DNA from 3 places in the Lactococcus lactis genome. Region 2 is predicted to be linked to each of the others. Evidence: riboswitches for the same ligand, from Rfam matches in the RefSeq annotation. Region 2 holds a riboswitch; each other region holds the start of a gene.

Region 1 (3,180 bases), 580 kb from region 2:
AGAAAATGGCAAAACGTATTGTAGTTGCTCTAGGGGGGAATGCTATTTTAACTAGCGACCCTACAGCGCAAGCACAATCTATGGCACTTAATAAGACTGCTGCACAATTAATGCCTTTAATAAAAGACAATGATGTTGAAATGGTCGTCACTCATGGAAATGGCCCCCAAGTTAGTAATTTACTTTTGCAACAACTTGAAAGTAATTCAGTTAAAAATCCGGCAATTCCACTTGATACAGCTGTTGCTATGACTCAAGGGCAAATCGGTTATTGGATGGCACAAGCTTTTACAGAAGCTCTTGCTAATAATGGAATGTCTGATGTTCCATTTGTTTCTGTAGTGACAAGAACAGTAGTTGATGCTAATGATGAGGCTTTTAAAAATCCGACAAAACCTATTGGACCTTTTTATAGCCAAGAAGAGGCTAAAAATATTCAGACTCAATATCCTGATTGGAAATTGATTGAGGATTCTGGACGAGGTTACCGAAGAGTAGTTCCTTCACCTTTACCTCTCAAAATTGTTGAAGCTAACGCAATTAAACCATTGTTAGAATCATCAGCTTTGGTTACAGTATCTGGTGGCGGAGGAATTCCTGTTATTGAAAAAAATAAGGGATATCAAGGAGTTGAAGCGGTAATTGATAAAGATTTTTCGGCAGCAAAATTAGCAGAACTTGTTGATGCTGATGAACTAGTTATTTTTACCTCTGTCGGTGATGTCTTTTTAAATTTTGGTAAACCCAACCAAAAAGCGTTAGGAGTTGTACCAGTTAGCGAAATGCGTCAATATCTAGAGGAAGGTTATTTTGCGGCAGGTTCTATGAAACCAAAAGTGGCAGCAGCTGTCGCTTTTGTCGAAAATACTGGTAAGCAAGCCACGATTACTTCACTTGAAAATGTGGAAAACTTTGTTAAAAGTGGGGCAGGAACACGGATTGTACCCGATTTAGTTTAAAAAAAGTATTTTTCAAAATAATTTATTTAAAATTTGAAATAAAAAGAATTTAAGTAGGTTACCCATTTTAATTTGACAAAAAGTATAGCTAGTGCTATACTTTTTTGTAGTAAATAAAAACTAATCATATTAGGTGAGGTTACTCTGAAGAACATAGGTTATCGCTCAAAACTGTCGAGAGACAATAATGGGTAAAGCAGGACTAGTCGAATCAAGGCTTTTCCAAGATAACTAGAAATATCATTTCTTACGTCTCAGAAAGCCAAAACTCAAATGTCGTGATTAAATAGACTAATAATCTATTGATTTTGAGAGCCTCCCTTTATATGAAAAGGAGGCTTTTTATGTCAAGAAGAAAATATCTTGATACAAAACAACCAAAAGTAAAATCTATTATGGGTGATTTTATTTTAATTGGTATTATTTGTTTGTTTGCATTTATTCTTATTGTGACACAAATAACTATTAACCAACCCCTTTCATCGTTACCGTCTCAAAGTTCAGTGGATGATGTCAAGAAAATGCACGATTTTTTATCTATTGGAAACCTTGCGTATTTTTCAATGCGAACAATGTTTCGCATGATTGTAGGAATGATGTGGTCAATTTTATTCTCTGTTATTTGTGGTGTATTGGCAATTAAGTTTAAAACTGCAAGAAGAATTATTTTGCCGATGGTCAATTTCTTAGAATCAGTTCCTTTATTAGGTTTCATGACATTCACTACTGCATTTTTACTTGGATTATATCCAGGTAATGTAATGGGAGCTGAAGCGCTTGCCATTTTTGCAGTATTTACTGGACAAGCATGGAACATCATGTTGTCACTTTACCAAATAATGGAAGTAGTTCCCAAAGATTTGAAAGAAGTAACATCACAATTTCGATATAGTGCTTGGGAAAAATTTTGGCGTCTTGAATTTGTATATTCAATTCCAGGCCTACTATGGAATCTTGTCATATCTCAGTCAGCAGCATGGTTTGCCATTGTTGCAAGTGAACAGGTTACCGTCGCAATCCCTAAGTCTGAAACTTTAATTTTGCCAGGAATTGGCTCTTATATTCAAGTTGCATTAGATCGTGCAGACTTTAAAGCTTGTGGTTTCGCTGTTATTGCTTTAATTATTAATGTCGTCATACTAAATTTCTTAGTTTTTCAACCTTTGGTTAAAGCTACTTATTATTATCGTTATGATGAAGGAACAACTCAAGGTAATCCTCCAAAATCAATTGTATACAATTTAGTAAAAGCATCTAATTTTGGAAAAATATTAATGAAATGGATTCAAAAAATAAAAGATTTCTGGATTTTTAAGTTAGCTAGAGTTTGGTATATTCTTAGGATAAATCTTATTTTTAAATATCTAGGAAAAGTTAAGAAATATATTTCAATCATTTGGTATATCCTTTTAGGGTATGCGGTTGTTATCTCTGCTATTAAACTTTATAGATTCTTACCTCATGAAGATTTTTCAATAATCCCTCACTTAATGCTTTTAACTACATTGAGGGTAGTATTAGCAATGCTTATAGCAGCAGCGATTTTTACACCTCTTGGGGTTTGGGTTGCAAGTAACAAAAGACGTTTAAGCTTTATCCAACCAATTGGACAAGTTGTTGGATCGATTCCTTCAAACGTATATACTCCATTCATAGTAATTTTTATTAGTTTAGGGTATAAGCAACTTGAGTGGTGGATTTTGCCGCTAATCATGGTTGGTTGTCAATGGTATTACTTTTTCAATGTTATTGCTGGGTATTTAGCAATACCAGATGATATAAAAGAAGTCACAAAAATTTTTCCATTATCCAAGTTTAAGTGGTGGACTCGCTATCTCATTCCATCAATGTTTCCGTACTTGATAACAGCTATCATAAATGCTGCGGGAGCAGCATGGAATGCAGATATAGCAGCGGAAAGCCTACAGTGGGGTAAAGAAACAATAAATGTTACTGGCTTAGGGCAATATATTGCTGTGAATGATGGAATTAAAGATAAATCAGCACTTGGTACTTTGGCGATGTGTGCTGTAGTAGGATTGTGTATTATATTCGTTTGGCAACCACTTTACAAATATGCTAGAGAAAAATTCCATTATTAAAAAGGGAGGAAATAAGAATGGAAAAGAAAAATTTAATAAAAGTAACTTCACTCTGCAAAGATTATGGAGTAGAAAGATCAAAGAAATATATACAAGTTCTGAAAGACATAAACTTTACC
Region 2 (3,180 bases):
TCATGTTAGCATAGGTTTTTCTTCCTTCAATAATTCCTTTTTCAAGAACCATTAAATCTTTTTCTAACAAAATTACATCAGCTGACTCTTTGGCAATATCTACAGCACTATCTACTGAAATTCCAACGTCAGATGATTTCATTGCTGCTGCGTCATTAATACCATCTCCCATATAGCCGACACTATTGCCTGAATTTCTAAGTGTTGTTACTATTCTGGCTTTTTGTTGAGGTGATAACTTAGCAAAAACAGAAGCTTCCTTGGCAACCTTTGCCAATTCATTATCATCTAATTGGTCGATATCAGAACCTAAAATAGTTTTATCAACTGGAAGTCCTACTTGTTTGCAAACTGAACGAGTAACTTTATCGTTATCACCAGTCAAGATTTTAACTGATACCCCATATTTATTGAGTGCTTTGATTGCTTTTGCTGTAGATTCTTTGGGTGGATCAAGAAAGGCAAGATAACCCATTAACACCATTTCAGATTCATCTTGAACCGAGAATGTATCTACTGGTGAAGGATTTGTTTTTTGAGCGACTAAAATCACGCGCATTCCTTCTTCGTTAAGTTCATCAACTTTTTTCAGAATGTATGCTCTGAGTTCAGGAGTTAAATGAACAACATTTCCCTTATCTTCGACTAAAGTACAGATGTCTAACATTTCTTCAGCTGCACCTTTAGTAATCATTTGCGTTTTTGAAGTCGCTCCATTAGTATTGCTTTTTACTACAACACTCATCCGACGTCTTTCAAAATCAAAAGGAATTTCATCAACTTTTGTATATTTACTACTTAGACCACCCAGTTCAGGATTTTTATCTTGCTTGGCTTCGGCTCCTTCGATAATTGCCAAATCCATTAAATTCTTTAAACCAGTTTGGTAGTAACTATTCAAAAATCCATGTCTTAATACTCGAATATTTTCTTGCCCATGAATATCTAAATGACGCATTAATACTACTTTATCTTGTGTTAATGTTCCAGTTTTATCAGTGCAGAGAATATTCATTGAACCTAGATTTTGAATAGAATTTAGGTTCTTGATGATTGTTTTTTCTTTTGACATTGTGACTGCACCTTTTGCTAGGCAAGTTGTCACAATCATTGGTAACATTTCTGGTGTTAAACCAACAGCAACTGCTAAAGCAAATAGTGCAGCTTCCATCCAATCACCTTTAGTGAAACCATTGATCAATAAGACAAATGGAACCATAACTAACATAAAGCGAATAAGGACCCATGAAACTGAGTTAACGCCTTTTTCAAAAGTTGTTTTAGTTGAGTCTTCGGTTACACTTTTTGCCATTTCACCAAAAATGGTCGCATCTCCAGTTGCAATTACAACTCCATAAGCACTACCAGAAATGACATTTGAACCCATGAAGGCTAGGTTTACTGACTCTGTGATTGAATCATCTTTTTCATCAGTAGCTAAATCTAGTTTTTCTACTGGTTCGCTTTCACCAGTTAAAGAGGCTTGGCTGATAAATAAGTCTTTTGCTTGAATAATCCTAAGGTCTGCTGGAACCATGTCTCCAGCTGATAGATGGATAATATCGCCTACGAGAACTTCTTCAATAGGAATCTCTTGACTTCCTGATTCTAATCTATGAACGTTTGTCGTCGTCGTAATCATTTTTAAGAGATTCTCAGCAGCATTTCCACTTCTAGTCTCTTGAACGAAACGCAGAATTCCTGAGATTAAAACCATTGTAGTAATGATAATGAGTCCTTGGGGATTTTTCTCACCAGGAGCTGCTAAGATAATATCCGTAAAAGCTGAAACTAATGCTAAGACAAACAATATAATGGTAAAAGGATTGATGAACGCTTGATAAAGCCGTTTAATAAGTGAAGTTTTTTTACCACGCGTAATCGTATTATCTCCATATTGTTCACGAGAGATCTCTACTTGTTCTTCACTTAATCCTTTATTTGATGTTTTAAATTTTTGAAATAGCTCCTCTTTTGTAGAAGTTTTTGCAAATTCTAATCTTGCATTTATTTCATTGTTATCTACAAATGTTGTAGCTCTTTTTGTGTTTTCGAGTGTTTTTCTAATTTTTTTCATTGGTCTGTACCTCATATTCTATAATATTTTTGTGTGTACAGTCCCAAACGTTAGGCACTTTAAAGAAGGTGATAAAAACGGAAAGCTGCTCTTATCACGTTAAATATCTGCGGCCTATCAGGCTCGGGACTATTAATACTCTGGGATTCCATTTCCGTTTTCACCTCCTTTTTAAATATAAAAAAACCTTGCCTACAAAACTTAAACGTAGGCAAGGGAATAATTCCAAAAAAGATACCACTACTATAGAGCGAATCAGTTACAAGCTATCGTTCAAGCTTTAGCTCCGCAGGGCAATGTTGTTGCACTATTTCACGCCTTGTTTGTCGACGTGAACTGTTAGCCCTCTCATCGTGTCTCCACGACTCTGCGGCAGCAACCCGTATCCCTGCGGTAGCCTCACCTACCGACGATTATGTCATAGACATAACCTTTATTATTATAACTGACATATTCTTTTTTGTCAATCTTTTTTATTTTTAATTTACTATAGACTCTGTTGCACCATTCATTGCCCAATCTTTTGATAAAAATAACGAATTATCAATATGATAGTTGACCTTGCTTGGTGTCTTCATGAATTTTTCAATTGCTTTGTCTGTAGCCAACCAACCTATAGTACCAAAGTGAACAGTATCACCAGAGGCATAAGGTGTGTTATACATATCTGTTAAGTCAGCAATTTGATAAAAGCCTTGACTGCGCAATTGCGTTTTAATTTTAGAGCTAAAATTTTCGAGTGTTGCTTTTGATACTCCAGTGTAAGATGACCATGAGCCGTTTACTGGTTGAATAACAAATAAAACATCATTATTATTTTTGGCAAAGACATTTAAGAGCTGTTGGAAATCTTGATACTCTGGACTTTCTAAATAGGAAACATGTTTTTTGTAATTTTCTAGATGTTTATATTTAGATTTTATTTTCTTATCCCAAACTTTATTATTGATTTGGAAAGGATTGTTATTTGAACTATCTTTTCCTTGGTCAACTGCCAATTTTTCTAAGTTTTCAGAGGTTGGATCATTGGGTAATTCTTTAGCAAACTTATTAATTTTTGGTGTAAGTCCAAGAGGTTGTGCTGTGAATTGTGAAACACTTGA
Region 3 (3,180 bases), 390 kb from region 2:
TACTAGAACTTTTTATTTTTGTATTTACATGAGTTTTCGTTAATGTTTTCTCTGCTTGAACATAGATAACCGCACTAACTGCCACGACTAAAATAACAAAAAGGGACATAAAACGAACAAAATATACTTTTTTAGACCTTTTTATTTTTTTCTTTTGTCTAATTTCTTTTCTTTTCATATCAAGAATACTTCTTTCTTTTATTAAAAATTATAACTTACTTAAACTCTTTAATTTTTCGTCAGCCTAGCTATTCAAAACCAGTCCTACTGCCAAAGTTGAAATTAAAAATGATGATCCACCTTGTGATAAAAAGGGAAAGGTGACACCTGTTTCTGGAACCAAACCAATTGCTCCACCTAAATTGACAAAAACTTGTATCAACAAAAAAGATGAACAACCAATTGAAATCATTGAATTAAATGGATCTTTTGCCCGCATCCCCACCAAAAGCATTCGGGTAATCATGAAAAAAATGACAGCTAGGATTATAATTCCACCAATGATTCCCAATTCTTCTACTATTACTGAAAATATAAAATCTGTATGAGCTTCAGGCAAAAATCCTTGTTTTTCAATCGAATTCCCCAGCCCTCTTCCAAACCAGCCACCATCTACAATCGCATAATATGAATTAGCAAGTTGATGACCCGAAGAAGCCAAGTCAGTAAAAGGATTAACAAATGCTTTAAATCGAGCATTAATATAAGATCCTGGAATCAAATCGCCTCCACTGATAAAAAGAAAGAGCAAAAAACTAAGACTAATCGTAAGCAACATCTTCCCATAACCTGAAAACCATCGCCAAGAAATTCCACTTGCACCAATCATTATCAAGGCTAAGAGCCCAATAATTGCTGTATTTCCTAAATTAGGCATACTGAGTTCCACTATCATTAGTAAGATAATCGGAAATCGCCATCCCCCTACAACTTTTTTTATGAGATTGTTACCCTTAAAAATTGCTTGAATATCATTTTTCTCAATCTCTTCTTGTCTGTTAGAAAAGATAGAAGCAAGAAACCAAACTGTAAAAAGTTTTGCAAATTCAACCGGCTGAATAGTTCCAATCCCTGGTAAGGGAATCCATCCATGCGCTCCATTCGCTGATGTATTAGGACCCACCCTTGAATAAATCATCAGCAAGATAATAATTAGAAAAATTATTTTTAAAATCTTTTCATTTTTTATAATTCTCAATTTTACTCGATAAATAATAATTAAAGCCACAAAACTTATAATTATAAAGACTCCTTGAGAAATTGCCAATCGATAAGGAGATAGTCCTCGGTTAATTTGATAGGGGACAGTTGCTGAAAACACCATGAGTAAGCCAACAGCTGAAAGAATCAAATAAGGAATCAAAATAGATAAATCTAAAAAACTATTTTTTGTAATTTTTTTATCCATAAATGAATCCCCCTTCGTTAATTTTCCAAATGAACGAAAAGAGTATTTCTAGTTGCAAATCAATGAATAACTTTTTCTTTCTTATTTTTTTATTTTTTATTGTTGTATGAATTAATATTTTTGTCATCGGCTTGTACCTCAATTTCTGATTTATAGTAGATTTTGATTGTACAGCTCCAACTCAGAGAACTAGATTAGATTGAAGTGATAAAAATGCTTGTCCACTTTTAAGCTATCTTTCTTCCTATAACTCTCAGGGTCTGAGCCACTGTTATTCTGTGCTTCCATTTTCACCACCTCCTTTTTTATAAAAAAATTGCCTACGTCGGTTGAACGTAGACAAGGTATGATTTCAAAAAGATACACTATCAAGTGAACTAAAGTACCAAGTATCGTTCAAGCTTTAGCTCCGCAGGGCGATGTTGTTGCACTATTTCACGCCTTCTTTTTTCGACGTGAACTGTTGGCCCTCTCATCGTGTCTCCACGACTCTGCGGCAGCAACCCGTATCCCTGTGGTAGCCTCACCTACCGATGGTTAGAAAATCTCTAACCAAAATTGCTTAAATTAAATTTTCAAAATATTCCTAAGCAAAAAAATCATAACACGACCTATACTTTTAGTCAAATAACAAATGTATTACCTAAATTAAATGTTTTTTTATTGGATTAAACCTCTTGTTATGACTAAATTTTTTAGAAATTAGAACTAAGACAAAAATATTATTTTTTAAAATAAAATACCAAAGATTAAAATATACAGACAAAAAGCTTATAATTGAATAATGAATTTCGTTAATAAATAAAAAACTCCCTGTCAATGCTGACTAAGGAGTTTTTTATTATATTTATCGAATTCCCAAAGCAATACGGGCATAACGACTCATTTTATCAACTGTCCATGCTGGATACCAAACCAAGTTCACCTTGATTTCACCAACTTCTGGCACTTCTTTCAAAGCATCATGAATTTGTTCAGTCAAAAGGTCCGCCAAAGGGCAACCCATTGTTGTCAATGTCATTTTAATTTCTGTAAATCCGTTATCTTCAAAGCTAATTTCATAAACTAATCCGAGGTTGATAATATCAATCCCAAGCTCTGGGTCAATGACGTTTTCAAGGGCAGAGAGAATTTTGTCCTTGATTTCATTCACTTGCTCTTCTGTGTATTTATCTGCCATTTTATCTCCTTAGGCTGTCATAAAAAGCAAAACTTTAAAAGTTGAACGAATGTGCTTTCTAGGACAAATCCAAATTGTCAAATTCTTTTTACAGCTTTATTTTACCAAATTTATTTTAAAATTTCTAGATAAAAAATTACTGACAGAAAAAATTTATTCATAAAATTTTCTGTCAGTAATTTATTTTATGCAAAACGCGAGAATTTCTTGAAGAAACTCAACATGAAAGTAAAGAGAGCGATAATAACCACAAATAGAATTGCTTCTGGTAAAATTGCTCCATTCAAACCAATGGTTTCACGTAACATTTTTAAACCATAAGTCATTGGTAACCAAGGACTGATGACTTGATATATTTTAGGCGCAAGTTGTAAGGGGTAAGTTCCTGCACTCGTCGCCAGTTGTAGAACTAAGACTACAATCATAAGGAATTCACCAATCTTACCTAGAGCCGTTAAGAAGAAAGTATTGATTGCCATGTAAGCGAAGCTGATTAAAAGTACTGACAACAACATTTCCCACAAATGATTTGGTCTCAATCCAAGAAGAGCAACTGCTCCCCAGACGATGATTCCTTGTAAAAGTGCTACCA

The links. Region 2 has a riboswitch for magnesium ahead of mgtA (magnesium-translocating P-type ATPase). Riboswitches for the same ligand answer to the same signal wherever they lie in the genome.
Region 1: another riboswitch for magnesium. It lies ahead of PYW37_RS03685 (ABC transporter permease subunit); the one in region 2 lies ahead of mgtA (magnesium-translocating P-type ATPase).
Region 3: another riboswitch for magnesium. It lies ahead of PYW37_RS08300 (FtsW/RodA/SpoVE family cell cycle protein); the one in region 2 lies ahead of mgtA (magnesium-translocating P-type ATPase).

Annotation. Positions count from the first base shown of each region.
Region 1 covers NZ_CP118969.1:700,125-703,304, forward strand. Annotated here, with positions in the region: gene arcC (carbamate kinase) at 6-959, shown strand; M-box (ykoK) riboswitch at 1,078-1,247, shown strand; gene PYW37_RS03685 (ABC transporter permease subunit) at 1,304-3,061, shown strand; gene PYW37_RS03690 (ABC transporter ATP-binding protein) at 3,079-3,180, shown strand, end outside.
Region 2 covers NZ_CP118969.1:1,276,195-1,279,374, forward strand. Annotated here, with positions in the region: gene mgtA (magnesium-translocating P-type ATPase) at 1-2,077, opposite strand, end outside; M-box (ykoK) riboswitch at 2,335-2,495, opposite strand; gene dltD (D-alanyl-lipoteichoic acid biosynthesis protein DltD) at 2,557-3,180, opposite strand, start outside.
Region 3 covers NZ_CP118969.1:1,664,422-1,667,601, forward strand. Annotated here, with positions in the region: partial or broken gene PYW37_RS08295 (LCP family protein) at 1-178, opposite strand, end outside; gene PYW37_RS08300 (FtsW/RodA/SpoVE family cell cycle protein) at 245-1,408, opposite strand; M-box (ykoK) riboswitch at 1,789-1,950, opposite strand; gene PYW37_RS08305 (metal-sulfur cluster assembly factor) at 2,256-2,588, opposite strand; gene PYW37_RS08310 (YhgE/Pip domain-containing protein) at 2,774-3,180, opposite strand, start outside.